Linked DNA regions of Mesorhizobium shangrilense. The protein of the gene in region 1 binds, or shares a complex with, the protein of each later gene. Links are inferred from orthologs where the notes say so. Each region holds a gene or a part of one and is shown in the gene's direction. Other genes may lie near its edges.

Region 1 (11,901 bases):
GCCCGGCGCACGAGTCTCGCGGCGCAGATCAGTCGCTCTCGGCCCAGTTGCGGATGAGCTGGCTGGCGATTGCCGCGCGGGGCGGCACGATGATGCCGTCGGGATGCCTGCCTTCCAGCGCAGCCCAAACTTCGTCGCGCGAAAACCAGCGGCAGGCTTCGAGCTCGGTCATGTCGGCGTTGATGTCCTCGTTCAGCGCCTCGCCGTAGCAGCCGATCATCAGCGAGTAGGGGAACGGCCAGGGCTGGCTGGCGTGATAGGCGACGCGGCCGAGGCGGATGCCGGATTCCTCGAAGGTCTCGCGACGCACGGCGTTTTCGATGGTCTCGCCCGGTTCGATGAACCCTGCCAGCGCGGAAAACATGCCCGGCGCGAAATGCGGGCTCCGGCCGAGCAGGCAGCGGTCCCTGGTGACCGCGAGCATGATGGCGACAGGATCGGTGCGCGGAAAATGTTCGGCGTTGCAGTTCGGGCACTGGCGCTTGTAGCCGCCGATGCGCATTTCGCTGCGCGTCCCGCACCGGCTGCAGAAAGCGTGGCTGGCGTGCCAGGCCAACAGCGATGCCCCCTGCGCCAGCGCGCCGAGGGCGGCCGGGTCGATCAGCCCCTGCACGTTGATCGAGCGGTAGTCGATCGCCTTGACGCCGTCGGGCAGCGCGTCGGGCTCCAGTCCGCCGGGTGCGGCAATGATCGGCCCATCCGCATCGACGCCGAGAAGCACGGCGCCTGCGAGGTCGGCGCGCATTGCCTCGGCCCCTGCGAGATCGAAGTACGGATCGAACGCTGCGCCGTCGAGCTTCAGGTAACAGCGGCCGCCGCGCATGAGCATCAGCCTCGCGGAGGGATCGGCCAGCGCCCTCGTCGTGGCGTCGTCGCTGCGGTGCTCGGCCTGTCGGTCTATGCGGTTGCCGCCGAAGCCGACGAATTGGCTCGGCTCCTGGAGTGGCGCGTCAAATAGGGCGAATGTCATGGAAGCTCTGGGAAGTGACGCGCCGGCGACTAAAGGGACGTGCGGATCGTTTCTGAAAAGCGGTGGAGGTCGGAGGGGCGGTAGGGCTCACGCAGGCCGTGGCCCCAGACGGGGCCGGGCCAGCCCGGATCGCCCTCGTTGCGGGCGATGACGTGCACATGGAGCTGGCGCACGATGTTCCCGAGCGCGCCCGTATTGATCTTCGCGCAGGCGGTCGCCTTCTTCAGACCCTGCGCCACGAGATTCGTCTCGAAGGTCAGCATGGCCTGGTCGAGCGGCGTCAGGTCGTGCACCTCCTCGATGCCCGGCCGCTGGGGCACAAGGACCAGCCAGGGCCAGCGCCGATCGTTCATCGCGCGCAACTCGCACAGGCCGAGCCACATCACGTGCTCGCTGTCGGCTTCCAGCCGTCCGTCAAGTTCGAAACCGGTTTTTTTGCCCGTCAGCATGGCGTTTCCAGTCCGAATACTTGTTAGGAATGCTTGCGCTCCCGACGAAGCTAGAATGTGGTTTGGCGTCCCGCAAGCATTCATTCGCCCTCGGCTTTCCCGGATGGCGGATTCTCGCGTCATCGGGCTTCTTGGCGTCTTGCCCTCTTGCATTTCGAAAGCAGATTGCCGATATGCGACTCGGGAGGTTGGTGGTGGACGCTCCACTCGCCAACCGGGTCAGGTCCGGAAGGAAGCAGCCCTAACGAGCCCCGGAACGGGTCATTGTTCCAGCCTCCCGCCTCATCGTCCTTCATGCGGAAATGGCGCCGCCACGTTGACGGCCAGTCTCGTCATGGGCGACACTCTGGTCCTGCATCGGGCCGTGCCGTTTGGAAGAGACAGGGCGAATGAGCGACGCCGGCAGCATCGACAAGGGAAAGGCCGCCGGCGCCTACCGCGTGCTCGCGCGCAAGTACCGCCCCTCCAATTTCTCGGAACTGATCGGCCAGGAGCCGATGGTCAGGACGCTGACCAATGCCTTCGCGACCGGCCGCATCGCGCAGGCCTGGATGCTGACGGGCGTTCGTGGGGTCGGTAAAACGACCACTGCCCGCATTCTCGCGCGTGCTCTCAATTACAAGACGGAGAGCCTCAGAAAGCCGACCGTCGATCTCTCCGTGCCGGGCGAGCATTGCCAGGCGATCATGGAAGGCCGCCATGTCGACGTGATCGAGATGGACGCCGCCTCGCATACCGGCATCGACGACATCCGCGAGATCATCGAGCAGGTTCGCTATGCGCCGGTGTCCGCGCGCTACAAGGTCTACATCATCGATGAGGTGCACATGCTCTCGACGCAGGCCTTCAACGGCCTGCTGAAGACGCTCGAGGAGCCGCCGCCGCACGTCAAGTTCATCTTCGCCACCACCGAGATCCGCAAGGTCCCGATCACCATCCTGTCGCGCTGCCAGCGCTTCGACCTCCGCCGCATCCCGGCGGACGTCCTGGTCGGTCACCTGAGGAATATCGCCGCTCTCGAATCGATCGATTTCGAGGATGAGGCGCTCGCCATGATCGCACGCGCGGGCGAAGGGTCGGCGCGCGATTCGCTGTCGATCTTCGATCAGGCGATCGCCCACGGCGCAGGCAAGGTCACCGCCGAGGCGGTGCGGGCCATGCTGGGGCTCGCCGATCGCGCCCGCATCGTCGATCTGTTCGAGAAGCTGATGGTCGGCGACATCGCCGCGGCGCTCAACGAATATCGCGCGCAATACGATGTCGGCGCCGACCCGGCTGCGGTGCTGACCGATCTCGCCGAGTTCAACCATCTGGTGACGCGGCTGAAATTCGTGCCTGATGCAGCGCAGGATTCCTCGATTTCCGAGGAGGAGCGGCGGCGCGGCGTCAAATTCGCCGAAAAACTCTCCGTTCGCGTGCTGTCGCGGACATGGCAGATGCTGCTCAAGGGGATTCCCGAAGTGCAGTCCTCGAACCGTCCGGTGAGCGCCGGCGATATGGTGCTGATCCGCATCGCTCACGCCGCCGACCTGCCGACGCTCGACGAGGCGCTGAAGTCGCTGGACGATGCGCCCGACGGCGCGACGTCCGCACCGACGCGTCCGACGACGCCTTCATCCGCGCCGCCGTCCAATGGCGGCGGCCTGGCCTCGGCGGTTTCGCAAGCGCGGATGGCCTCGGCCGGCTCCGCCGCGCCCGCCATGCGGCTTGTCGAGACGCAACCGGTCGAGGAGGCCGATGCAGCGGTCGCCGCTCCGGCCCAGGCGGCGGCGCCGGCGCCGCAAGCCCTGCCGAATCCGGCGTTCAGCGGCATCCGTTCGCTTTCCGATATCGCCGAACTGGCCGACCAGAACCGCGACATGGCGTTCAAGGTTCTGGTGAAGCGCTGCGTGCGTCCGGTTCGCATCGAGCCAGGCCGCATCGACGTCAGCCTGACCGACGAAGCGCCGCGCAACCTGCTCAACGACCTCGGCACCAAGCTGCAGGCCTGGACCGGCGCGCGCTGGGTCGTTTCGCTGTCGCGCGAGGAGGGCGGCAAGACGCTCGCCGAGGAGGAGAACCACCGCCGCGAGACGGCCTTCATGGATGCGCGCAGCGACCCCGCCGTCGCCGCCATCCTGTCGCAGTTTCCCGGCTCCAAGATCATCGACGTGCGCATTCCGACCGCTGCGGAATCGGAAGGCGCGGAAACTGACGCGGCTCCCGATCCGGAGCCGGACGAAGACGACGAATAGGAGTTCGACATGAAGGACCTTCTCGGCCTGATGGGCAAGGCGAAGGAGATGCAGGCCAAGTTCCAGGCCATGCAGGAGGAGATCGCTTTGCTGGAGGCGACCGGTCAGGCCGGGGGCGGCCTCGTCAGGGTGACGCTCACCGGCAAGTTCGAGATGAAGAAGCTGGACATCGACCCCTCCCTTTTCAAGGAGGACGAGGTCGAGATCCTCGAGGACCTCATTCTCGCCGCGCACAACGACGCCAAGGTCAAGGTCGAGGAGACCATGCAGGAGAAGACCAAGGCGCTGACGGCGGGTCTTCCCATCCCGCCCGGAATGAAGCTGCCGTTCTGATTATGGCGGGCTTCGCCGGGATGCGATGCCTTCCGGCAGCAAAAATGGCGGGGCACAGCGTCTTGTTCCTCGCCCGGCCAACGGCGCGCGATCGCGCCTAAGTTCTTGTTATCCCGGACACTTCTAAAAAGGTGCCCGTGGGTCAACGAACCTTCCAGACAGATCGTACCGAAACATTAACCACGTTCGGGCCATGATTTCGCCCGAAAGCGGCTGGAACCTGCCGGCCGGGGAAATCGGAAGTCTGGAATGAATAGCTTGACGCGCGGCCCTGTGCCGAGAGTCGCCATGTTCGTCGCGCTTGTCGCGATTGCCGGCTGCACGCAGAGCGCGTCGAATGTCGGCGGCAACTTCACCAGCGCGCAGTCGATGGTGTCGCCTGGTCGCACGCATGCCTATCGTGCAAGCGCGCGGGAGCGCGAGTGCCTGGCGCGCGCCATGTTCTTCGAGTCCAACCGTTCGAGCCGCGACGGCCTGGTGGCTGTGGGTTCTGTCGTCATGAACCGCAAGGATACCGGCAAGTGGGGCGACGACATCTGCGAGGTGGTTGGCGCCAAGCGCCAGTTCGCACCGGGTGTGCTGTCGCGTCCCATGAAGTCCGAGGCGCTGCCCGACGTCATGGCCGCCGCCGACGCCGTGCTGAAGGGCGAGCGACATCCCAAGGTGCATGAGGACGTCATGTTCTTCCACACCGCGGGGCTCAAGTTCCCCTACAAGAACATGCACTACACCACCGTTGCCGGCGGCAATGCCTTCTACGAGAAGCGCAGCCGCAAACAGGACCGCCTTCCAAGGCCCGAGAACGACGTGATGCCGGGCGTCGAAACCGTGATGGTCGCCCAGGCTGAACAGCCGCCGGCCGCCCTGCCGCAGGCCGCACCCGTCGCCGTCGCCGGTCGGCCGACGCCGGAGCAGGAGGTGCAGGTCGCGTTTGCCGGCGACACGCCATCACAGAGCGGCCGTGAGACTGCGATCGTTCGGCAGGCGGCCTTCGTGGAAGAAGATGCACTCCCGGTCCATCCGGCCGTTGCGCAACTGCCTGACACCATGGCGATAACTCCCACTTCGGTGGCGGCGGTGCTCGGTGCGGCGGACGCAGGCACAATCGACGCGCCCTCGTCGGAGCGTTTCGGCGGCGATACCGTTCAGCCAGCCTATTCAAACCCGGGCAGCGGAAACGATGGCTGGAGCGACGGATCGGGAATTCTCGGCAAGCTGGTCGTCCGGTCCAACTAACGGTCGCGTCAGGCGCGACCTGCCGCCCATGGCTCCTGATCACTACTCGCGTCCTGCTATTCGATTTATAGGACATCCATGTCCAAGCGAATCGCCGGCCCCGAAATCGAGCGTCTGATCCAGCTTCTTGCCAAGGTGCCGGGGCTTGGGCCGCGCTCGGCCCGCCGCGCCGCGCTTCACCTCATCAAGAAGAAGGAAGCGCTGCTGCAGCCGCTCGCCGGCGCCATGGCCGATGCAGTCGAGCACGTGAAGGTCTGCTCGAATTGCGGCAATATCGACACCGTCGATCCCTGCACCATCTGCATCGATCCGCGCCGTGACCCTGAAATGCTGATCGTCGTGGAGGACGTCGGCGATCTTTGGGCGCTGGAGCGCGCAGGCGCCATGAATGCGCGCTTCCACGTGCTGGGCGGCACGCTGTCGCCGCTCGACGGCGTCGGCCCCGACCAGCTCAACATCGCCCGGCTGATCGCGCGCGTTGCCGAGGGCGGCATCCGTGAGGTGGTTCTCGCGGTCAACGCCACCGTCGAGGGCCAGACCACGGCACATTACATCACCGACCAGCTTTCGGATTTCGAGGTCAAGGTGACGCGGCTGGCGCATGGCGTGCCGGTCGGCGGCGAACTCGACTATCTGGACGAAGGCACTCTGGCCGCTGCGCTGAAGTCGCGGACAGCATTCTGATCGCTCCGCTTGCTCCCGGTTAAAGGGAGGTCTGCACTTGTGTGCCGAGTGTTGCACGCTGGCCAGCCCGTGTGGGCCGTTTCCGCGTTCGTTGTGTCGACCCGGCAGGGGCGACAGGGACCGGCGTTAACCCACGGCTGCAATGTGCAACCTCTGCGTCCATAAATCTGCTATCCTGTACCCGCGATCGAATGTGAGAATTCGACACCAGCCACGAGGGGAGAGCAAATGCGCTCGTTGAAATGTGGTGTTGGTATTATGCTCGTCATACTGGTCACCTCCAATTCGTCGGCGATTTCGCAGGACAGATCCGACACGTACAAACCGCGCCTCAGCGACATGATGGCTGCGATACAGGTGCGCCACTCGAAACTCTGGTATGCGGGCAGCCTGCTGAACTGGCCATTGGCCGAATATGAGCTGGAGCAGCTCGATGCCAGCCTCGAGGAGGTGGCGCGGCTCTACCCGGACATGCCCGGCGAGGGCCTCGCGGAGACCCGGAGGCTCATGACTGTCGTCGGCGAAACCGTCAAGGCCGCCAGCGTCGAGCAGTTCGAGGCGGCTTTCACCGAGCTCACCGACCGGTGCAACAGCTGTCACGTGGCGGCCGACCGCCCCTTCATCAACATCCGGAAGCCGACCTACCCGTCGCCCTACAGCAACCAACTCTTTGCACCTGAGCAGTAACGGCGCGCGTCAATCGTTCTTCCTGCCTGTTGCCGCGGGGCGCGCGACGCTACGGCCTGCGTCCGGCCGCAGTGCGCTTGCGTTCGCTGTCCCTTTGCCGCGCCAGCCTCTATAGTCATCCTATGCCCAAACAGATCGACGATTTCAGAACGCCTCTCCGCATCATCTCCGACATGCTCCTTCCCGACCAAAGGCGGGTACGGGACTACGGGCGACCGGGGTATCCGCGGCAGGACAGGGCGGAGCGGCGGCGCGCCCGCGGCGTTTTCTGCCGCTTCGTTCTCGCCTTCGCGCTGCTCGCCGGCATGCAGGTTCCCGCGTCCGCCGCCAGCGTCGAACAACTCTTCCGCACCTGGCTGGAAACCGATCTCTGGCCCGAGGCGAAGTCCAACGACGTCTCCCGCAGCACCTTCGATGCGGCGTTCGCGGGGGTCACGCCCAATATGAAGCTGCCCGATCTGGTGATGCCAGGGGAGAAGCCCAAGACGCCGAAGAAGCAGCACCAGGCCGAGTTCGGCTCGCCCGGCAACTATTTTGCGGACAAGACGATCTCTGCCGTCGTCTCCGGCGGCCGCCAGCGCGCCGGCCAGTACGGGAAGACGCTGTCTGCGGTGGAAAAGCGGTACGGCGTTCCCGCAGGCGTCGTCCTCGCGATCTGGGGACGGGAATCCGGCTTCGGCGCGGCCAAGATCCCCTACAATGCGTTCGAGGTGCTGGGCACCAAGGCTTTTCTGGCCACCCGCAAGGACATGTTCCGCAAGGAAGTGCTCGCGGCGCTCCAGATGGTCGAGCAGGGCCGGGCGACGCCGGCGCAGATGAGATCCTCCTGGGCGGGCGCGCTCGGCCAGCCGCAGTTCCTGCCGACGTCCTTCCTGCAGCACGCAGTCGACTTCGACGGCGACGGACGCGCCGATATCTGGAACTCCGTCCCCGACACGCTGGGCTCGATCGGCAACTATCTTGCGCACTACGGCTGGGTGAAGGGCCGCGACTGGGGCTTCGAGGTCACCGTGCCCGATTCCGTCTCCTGCGCGCTCGAGGGGCCGGATCAGGGGAAAAAGATCTCCGACTGGGCGAAGATGGGCGTCGCGCGGGTCAACGGAAAGCCGTTTCCGGCCCATGAGGCGCGCGCCGAGGGTTTTCTGCTGATGCCGGCCGGCCGCAACGGGCCGGCGTTCATCGTCACGCCCAATTTCTACGTGCTCAAGGAATACAACGAGAGCGACCTCTATGCGCTCTTCGTCGGCCACGGCGGCGACCGCATCGCGGGCGGCAAGCAGTCGTTCGCCGGGCAATGGGGCAAGGTCGGCGGCCTCTATCGCTCGGACATAGCGGAGATGCAGCGCAGCCTGGAGAAGCTCGGCTACGACGTTGGCGGCGCAGACGGCCTGCCGGGCTTCAAGACTCGCCGCTCGATCGGCGACTGGCAGGCGAAGAACGGCCAAGCGGCCACCTGTTTTCCGGACCGCGAACTGGTCGAAGCGCTGGGATAGGAGCACGGCGATGATCAAGGGCTCGCTGCGTATGCGCCGCGTTCTGGACGGGACGGAGCCGCCTCCGGTCTGGCCGGACGGCATCTCCGTGCGCACGCTCGGCGGCGTCGACGACGCGAGGCCCATGCACGCCTTGCTTCTCGCCACCTACGGGGAGGGGAACGAAGACCTGTTTCCGTCCTTCGAGGACTGGTGGAGCAGGGTGGGCGGCGACCCGGAATTTGACGCGGCGCTGTGCTTCCTCGCCTTCGACCGCGCCGGCGGGCTGGCTGGCGTCGCTCAGTGCTGGACCAGCAATTTCCTCAAGGATCTCGCCGTTCGGCCCGACATGCGCCGGCAGGGCCTTGGCCGCGCCCTCCTGCTGCAGGTCTTCGCGGCGTTCCGCGCCAGGGGCGCGACGCACGTCGACCTGAAGGTGGAGGCGAACAACGAGGCAGGCCGGCGTCTCTATGCGCAGGCCGGCATGATCGAAGTGCCCTGGGAGGGGTAGGCGGCCCTGCATTGCCATGACCGATGTCTCCTGACGTCGGGCTGTCAGGAGCCCTGCGCTAGAAGCCGGCGATCAAGCCATGGGAGGCCCGGATGAGCAGCGCATCGGATTTCGATTTCCTGATCGGCGACTGGAACATCGCCAACGAGAAACTGGTCGAGCGGTTCGCCGGAAGCAGTGAGTGGCAGCATTTCGATGCGTCGACCTCTTGCCGCAAGATCCTGAACGGCGCCGGCAATCTGGATGAAATGACCTTGCCCGGCAGCGATTTCGTCGGCCTGTCGCTGCGCGTCTTCAATCCAGTTGACGGTCAGTGGTCGATCCATTGGGTGGACAATGACCGACATCGAGTGCTGGAGCCTATGGTGGGCCGGTTCGAGGGTGGCGTTGGACTCTTCTATGGCGGCGAGGAGCATGCGGGCCGCGCCGTTCTGGCCCGGTTCCGCTGGAACGCTTCCACAGATTCACCACGCTGGGAACAAGCTTTCTCCGACGATGGCGGCGAAACCTGGGAGACCAACTGGGTGATGAACTTCTCGCCTCGTAGATGAGGTTCAGCCGCCTACGCGTCGGTCAAGGCCCGGTGCGCCTCCATGAGGATCTCAAAGGAGCGTTTGCGCGCTGCGTGGTCGAAGATCTGGGCAGTCACCATCAGTTCGTCGGCGCCGGTGCGGCGCACGAAAGCGTCCAGTTCCTGCCGCACCCGGTCCGGCGATCCTACGATGGAGCAGGAAAGCGCATGGTCGAGCATCGTTCTGGCTGCCGGATCGAGACCGGCGGCGTAGTTCTCCACCGGTGGCAGCAGCTTGCCGGGGCGGCCGGACCTGAGATTGACGAAGGCCTGCTGCAGCGAGGAAAACAAGAGCCGCGCCTCGGCGTCCGTTTCCGCGGCGAAGACGTTCAGGCCGAGCATCAGATAGGGTTTTGACAGGCGCTCCGACGGCTGGAAACGCGAGCGGTAGATGTCGATCGCATGCTGCATCTCGGCGGGGGCAAAATGCGAGGCGAAGGCGTAGGGGAGGCCGAGCATCGCCGCGAGTTGGGCGCCGTAGGTGCTCGATCCTAGCACCCAGACCTCGACCTCCTCGCCTTCTCCCGGAACCGCCCGGATGCGCTGGCCCGGTTCCGCCGGCGCGAAGTAGTTGATGAGCTCGACCACGTCCTGCGGAAAGCTGTCGACGTCGCCCTGCAGGTGACGGCGCAGCGCGCGGGCGGTCGCCATGTCGGTGCCGGGCGCGCGGCCGAGCCCGAGGTCGATGCGGCCGGGGTGGAACGCGGCGAGCGTGCCGAACTGCTCCGCAATGACCAGAGGCGAATGGTTGGGCAGCATGATGCCGCCTGCGCCGACCCTGATCCGTGTCGTCGCAGCCGCGACATGCGCTATCACCACGGATGTCGCGGCGCTGGCGATGCCGGGCATGTTGTGGTGCTCCGCCAGCCAATAGCGATGGTAGCCCAGCGCCTCGACGTGGCGGGCAAGGTCGACGGTGTTGGCAAGGGACTGCGCGGGGCGGCTGCCTTCCGGGACGGGCGACAGGTCGAGTACGGAAAGAACGGTCATGCTGGCCCCCGGAGCGGATGTCTCATCCGGATATAGGGATCGGCTCCGCGCATACCAGTCTCAGGCCGCCGCGGCAGGCGTGGCAGGGTTGGGTTCGTCCTCCTCGTCGACCGAGGTTTGCTGCGCCGAGAGGAAGTTGCCGATATGGCGCAGGCGGTCGAAGTGGTCGCAGAACACCTTAATCACGACCAGCAGCGGCACCGCGATCAGCGCGCCGATGAACCCCCACAGCCAGGACCAGAAGGCGACAGCGATGAAGATCGCCACCGCATTGATCTCCAGCCGCCGGCCGACGACGAGCGGCGTGACCAGCTGTCCCTCGACGACGTTGCAAAAGATTACGTAGGCCGGCGCGAGCAGCGCATAGGCCAGCGTGTCGAATGTGATGAGTGAAATCGCCGCGACAACGATGATGGTAGCGGCGGCTCCGATATAGGGCAGGAAATTGAGCAGCGCCGCCGCAATGCCCCAGATGGCGGCGTTGGGAACGCCAATCACCCACAGTCCCGCTCCGATCGCCATGCCCAGTCCGCCGTTGATCAACGCCACGGTCAGCAGATAGCGCGAGATTTCGCGCTCGACGTCGTAGACGACGCGCAGCGCCCGCTTCTTTTCGCTGAGCCGGGTGAATGACTGGATGATCTTTTCGTAGAACATCGTGCCGGAGGCGAGCAGGAACAGCGAGAGCACGAAGGTGATGGCCGCGGACGTGCCTGCAGAAAGCAGGTTGCCGGCCGCCTGCGATACGATGCCGGGCTGCGCCACGACCACCTTCTGGACGCCCGGTTCCTCGGTCGCGCTGGTTGCCTTCTCCACCTGCTCGGAGACCTCCATGACCTTTTCGAAAGGGTGCCTGATCTCGGCCAGCCGCTCGGCGACCCGCCGGCCGATGCTGGGCGCGTCGTTAACCAGGGCGATGACCGGGCCGCTGAGGAAGTAGCCGGCAATGCCGATCGTGCCGACGGAGAAGAGCACGAGAAGGGTTGCCGAGAGGGGCGCCGGCACGCCGCGCTTGCTGAGGAAGCGCACGACAGGGGTGAGCATCAGAGCCAACAGGAATGCGAGGATGACCGGCATGAAGAAGTCACGCGCGAAATAGAGCGCGTAAACCAGCGTGAACAGGAAGATGCCCACCAGGCAGAAGCGGGCGAAACGCCATTCCACCGGAACTGCCGGTGCGCCGTTGTCGTCACCGGCTCCGAGGTGATTTTCCTTCATGTCGAGACCCTCAACCGGCGCGCGGCGCGCCGGTTGAAACAACGGCAGTCGGCGAAAAGCGTTCCCTTATGCGCCTGCCGGCTCCGCGCCCTTCGCCGCCTGCACCTCGCGGCGAACGATCGGCGCGACCCTGGTACCGTAAAGTTCGATGGCTTTCATGATCTTGGCGTGGGGCATCACGCCGATCGCCATCTGCAGCAGGAAGCGGTCGTTGCCGAACAGCTTGTGCTGGGCCACGATCTTCTCGGCGACAGTCTCGGGATCGCCTACGAACAGCGCCCCTCGCGGGGAGCGCGCCTGGTCGAAGTGGGCGCGCGACGTCGGTCCCCAGCCGCGCTCCCGGCCGATCCGGTTCATCACTTCGGCTTGGGGTTCGTAAAAGTCGTCGGCAGCCTGCCCGGTGGTCTCGCCCACGAATCCGTGCACGTTCAGGCTGGTCGCGAGCTTCTGCGGATCGTGCCCGCTTCGCCGCGCCGCCTCTCGGTAGAGCTGGAACAGCGGCGCGAAGCGCGCAGGCTCTCCGCCGATGATGGCAAGCGCGAGCGG
Region 2 (3,753 bases), 4.8 Mb from region 1 along the record:
ATCTCCAATCTGTGGAAGCGCGAGGATCCCTCGGTCCTGCGGATCGAAGTCATCGTACGCAGCGCCACGCGCCAGCTTAAGGTCGCACCGGAGACCGAGCCGTCCTTCCGCAAGGCGGCTCATCAGGCCCAGACGGCGATCGCCAGCGGCACGCTGCCGGCCAACCGCAACGAACGTACGGCGCCGGCGCGCCCGGCGGTCAGCGAACCCCAGCAGAAGCAGAGCGTGCTCGGTTCGCCGCTGGACCAGCGCTACACGTTCGAGTCCTTCGTCGAAGGCCCCTCGAACCGCGTGGCGTTCGCAGCGGCCCGCGCCGTGGCGGAATCCGGCTCGAATGCAGTGCGCTTCAATCCGCTGTTCCTCCACGCCTCCGTCGGCCTCGGAAAGACGCACTTGCTGCAGGCCATCGCGGCTGAAGCGCTGCGCAACAACCCGAAGGGCCGCGTTGTCTACCTGACGGCGGAATATTTCATGTGGCGCTTCGCCACCGCGATCCGCGACAACAATGCGCTGACGCTCAAGGAGCAGCTGCGGGACATCGACCTGCTGATCATCGACGACATGCAGTTCCTGCAGGGCAAGTCGATCCAGCACGAGTTCTGCCACCTGATCAACATGCTGCTCGACAGCGCCAAGCAGGTGGTCGTGGCCGCCGACCGCCCGCCGGCGGAGCTGGAATCGCTCGAGCCCCGCGTGCGCTCGCGCCTGAACGGCGGCGTCGCGCTCGAGATGGCGGCGCCGGACTATTCGATGCGCCTTGCCATGCTGAAGCAGAGGCTGGCGAGCGCCAAGGCCGATGACCAGTCGATGTCGATCGGCGAGGACATCCTCCATCACATCGCGCAGACCATAACCGGCAGCGGACGGGAGCTCGAAGGGGCGTTCAACCAGTTGCTCTTCCGGCAGTCCTTCGAGCCGCAGATCACCATCGACCGTATCGACGAGATCCTAGGCCACATCTACCGCGCCGGCGAGCCCAAGCGCGTCCGCATTGAAGACATCCAGCGCATCGTGGCGCGCCACTACAACGTCTCCAAGACCGAGCTTCTGTCGAACAGGCGCACGCGCACCATCGTCAAGCCGCGCCAGATCGCCATGTATCTTTCGAAGGTGATGACGCCACGCTCGCTTCCGGAAATTGGCCGGCGTTTCGGCGGGAGGGATCACACCACGGTGCTCCACGCGGTCCGCAAGATCGAGGACCTGTCCGGAGGCGACAACACGCTAGCTCAGGAGCTGGAACTCCTGCGCAGGCTGATCAACGAGCAGGCCTAGCAGCCAGCCGTGCGCATCGACCAGCAAGCTGGCTGGAGCTAGGCCGGGGATAGATGCGGCGGACCGCCCGCCCCCGGCGGGTGTTATCCCCAGGCCGCCCGCGGCGCGATGCAAATCAGCGCCGCGGGCTTGCGTTTCCTGAGCATTTCCTGTCAGTCTCTGCCGGAATTCAACTGCTTTAAGCCGTTTGCGGCTGTCCGATAGGGACAGGCGCTGGCGATCGAACCCGAGCCTTGTCATGCGTGTTGTCCTCGAACGCTCCAACCTCCTGAAGTCCCTAAGCCACGTTCATCGTGTCGTGGAGCGGCGCAACACGATCCCGATCCTGTCGAACGTCCTCCTCAACGCCGCGGGCGCCAGCCTGGACCTGAAGGCGACCGACCTCGACCTCGAGATCACCGAGGCGATCGCCGCAGTGGTGGAACAGGCAGGCGCGACGACCGTCCCTGCGCATCTGCTCTACGACATCGTGCGCAAGCTCCCCGACGGTGCGGAGGTGATGCTGAAGACCGACGACGACGGTAACTCGATGACTGTCATCTCCGGCCGGTCGAGCTTCCGTCTGCAGTGCCTGCCGCAGTCCGACTTCCCGGAACTGACCGCCGGCTCGCTCTCCCACACCTTCCGCCTGGAATCGGCCTCGCTCAAGGCGTTGATCGACAAGACCCAGTTCGCGATCTCGACGGAGGAGACGCGCTACTACCTCAACGGCATCTACCTGCACACGCTGGAGATCGGCGGCCAGCTGAAGCTGCGGGCCGTGGCGACCGATGGCCACCGCCTGGCGCGTGCGGAGATCGAGGCGCCTGCAGGCTCCGAGGGAATGCCGGGCGTCATTATCCCCCGCAAGACGGTCAGCGAGTTGCAGAAGCTGGTCGACGACCCGGACGTCGTGGTGACGGTCGAGCTTTCCGACACCAAGATCCGCCTCACCATCGGCAGCGTGGTGCTGACGTCCAAGCTCATTGACGGCACTTTCCCGGACTACCAGCGCGTCATTCCGACCGGAAACGACAAGCAGCTGATCCTCGACCGGCAGACCTTTGCCCAGGCCGTGGACCGCGTGTCCACGATCTCTTCGGAGCGCGGGCGTGCGGTGAAGCTGACCATCGGCAACGGTCAGGTGACGCTTGCCGTGAACAATCCGGATTCCGGCAGCGCCACCGAAGAGCTGGCCGCCGACTACTCGTCAGATCCGCTCGAAATCGGCTTCAACGCGCGCTACCTGCTCGACGTGGCCGCCCAGCTTTCCGGCAGCGAGGCCAAGTTCATGTTGGCCGACGCCGGATCGCCGACGCTGATCCACGACACCGCGGACGAGCGCGCGCTCTATGTGCTGATGCCGATGCGGGTGTAGCGCGCCGTATCCGGCGCATGCCCAGCAGCACATCGGCCAGCCTCATGGACCCGCAACCTTATCTGAGCCGGCTGCAGCTCACCGACTTCCGCAACTACGCCCATCTGGCCGTCACGCTGCGTCCGGGGCCGGTCGTGCTGACCGGCGAGAACGGCGCCGGCAAGACCAATCTTCTCGAGGCAGTCTCCTTCCTGACGCCCGGCCGCGGCCTGCGCCGCGCCACCCTCGAGGAGATCGCCCGTGAGGGCGGCGGACCGGGATTTGCCGTCCACGCACGTCTGGAAGGGCCGTTCGGCGACTGCGAGATCGGCACCGGAACGGCTGGAAACGCCGCCGGCGAAGGCGGACGCAAGGTGCGCATCAACGGTGCGACGGCCCGATCGGCGGACGAATTGCTGGAATGGCTGCGGGTGGTGTGGCTGACGCCGGCCATGGACGCGCTCTTCGTCGGGCCGGCAGGCGACCGCCGCCGCTTCCTCGACCGGCTGGTGCTGGCGGTCGATCCGCTCCACGGGCAGCGCGCACTCGACTACGAGAAAGCCATGCGCGGGCGCAACCGCCTGCTCGCCGAAGAGCAGCGGGACGGCGCATGGCTCGACGCGATCGAGCTGCAGATGGCGGAGACCGGTGTCGCCATAGCCGCCGCGCGCGCCGAGATGGTGCGCCTGCTTGCCGCGATGATCGCCAAGCTGCCCGACGACGGACCCTTCCCGCATGCCGACATCGAACTGGCCGGCACGCTGGAAGCGGAAATCGGCTCTCTGCCGGCGGTTGAGCTGGAAGAGCGGTTCCGCGAGGCGCTGGGGCGCGGGCGGGAACGCGACCGCGCAGCCGGACGAACGCTGGAAGGCCCGCACCGCTCGGACATACTGGTGCGCCATCGGCCGAAGGACATGCCGGCCGCGCTCTGCTCGACAGGCGAGCAGAAGGCCCTCCTCGTCGGCCTCGTGATCTCGCACGCGCGCTTCTGCGGCGAGATGTCGGGCGCGGCGCCCGTCCTGCTGCTCGACGAGATCGCCGCGCATTTCGACGCCGGCCGGCGGGCAGCGCTCTTCGGCATACTCGAGGAAATCGGCGGCCAAACCTTCATGACCGGCACCGAACCGGCCCTCTTCTCCAGC

Evidence for each region.
Region 2: the proteins of PD284_RS23090 (region 1) and dnaN are in contact, whole or in part, in a cryo-EM structure (PDB 8GIZ), measured with the Escherichia coli proteins. The link is inferred for Mesorhizobium shangrilense from one-to-one orthologs.

Annotation. Positions count from the first base shown.
Region 1 is NZ_JAQGPN010000001.1:4,771,155-4,783,055, reverse strand. Bases 1,254-4,230 are described here. They hold PD284_RS23090 (DNA polymerase III subunit gamma/tau), read left to right. Parts: upstream 1,254-1,808; coding sequence 1,809-3,653; downstream 3,654-4,230. Other genes in these bases: PD284_RS23085 (YbaB/EbfC family nucleoid-associated protein), read left to right, coding at 3,663-3,986; PD284_RS23100 (HIT domain-containing protein), read right to left, coding at 1,254-1,419. Outside these bases: nudC (NAD(+) diphosphatase), read right to left, coding at 29-970; more of PD284_RS23100, read right to left, coding at 1,000-1,253; PD284_RS23080 (cell wall hydrolase), read left to right, coding at 4,275-5,222; recombination mediator RecR, read left to right, coding at 5,301-5,906; PD284_RS23070 (hypothetical protein), read left to right, coding at 6,135-6,593; PD284_RS23065 (lytic murein transglycosylase), read left to right, coding at 6,899-8,086; PD284_RS23060 (GNAT family N-acetyltransferase), read left to right, coding at 8,097-8,576; PD284_RS23055 (hypothetical protein), read left to right, coding at 8,669-9,127; PD284_RS23050 (LLM class flavin-dependent oxidoreductase), read right to left, coding at 9,139-10,137; PD284_RS23045 (AI-2E family transporter), read right to left, coding at 10,198-11,355; PD284_RS23040 (LLM class flavin-dependent oxidoreductase), read right to left, coding at 11,422-11,901. UniProt on the Escherichia coli protein: Part of the beta sliding clamp loading complex, which hydrolyzes ATP to load the beta clamp onto primed DNA to form the DNA replication pre-initiation complex.
Region 2 is NZ_JAQGPN010000001.1:169-3,921, forward strand. What follows is about bases 676-3,572. They hold dnaN (DNA polymerase III subunit beta), read left to right. Parts: upstream 676-1,513; coding sequence 1,514-2,632; downstream 2,633-3,572. Other genes in these bases: dnaA (chromosomal replication initiator protein DnaA), read left to right, coding at 676-1,275; recF (DNA replication/repair protein RecF), read left to right, coding at 2,677-3,572. Also shown: more of dnaA, read left to right, coding at 1-675; more of recF, read left to right, coding at 3,573-3,753. UniProt on the Escherichia coli protein: Confers DNA tethering and processivity to DNA polymerases and other proteins. Acts as a clamp, forming a ring around DNA (a reaction catalyzed by the clamp-loading complex) which diffuses in an ATP-independent manner freely and bidirectionally along dsDNA.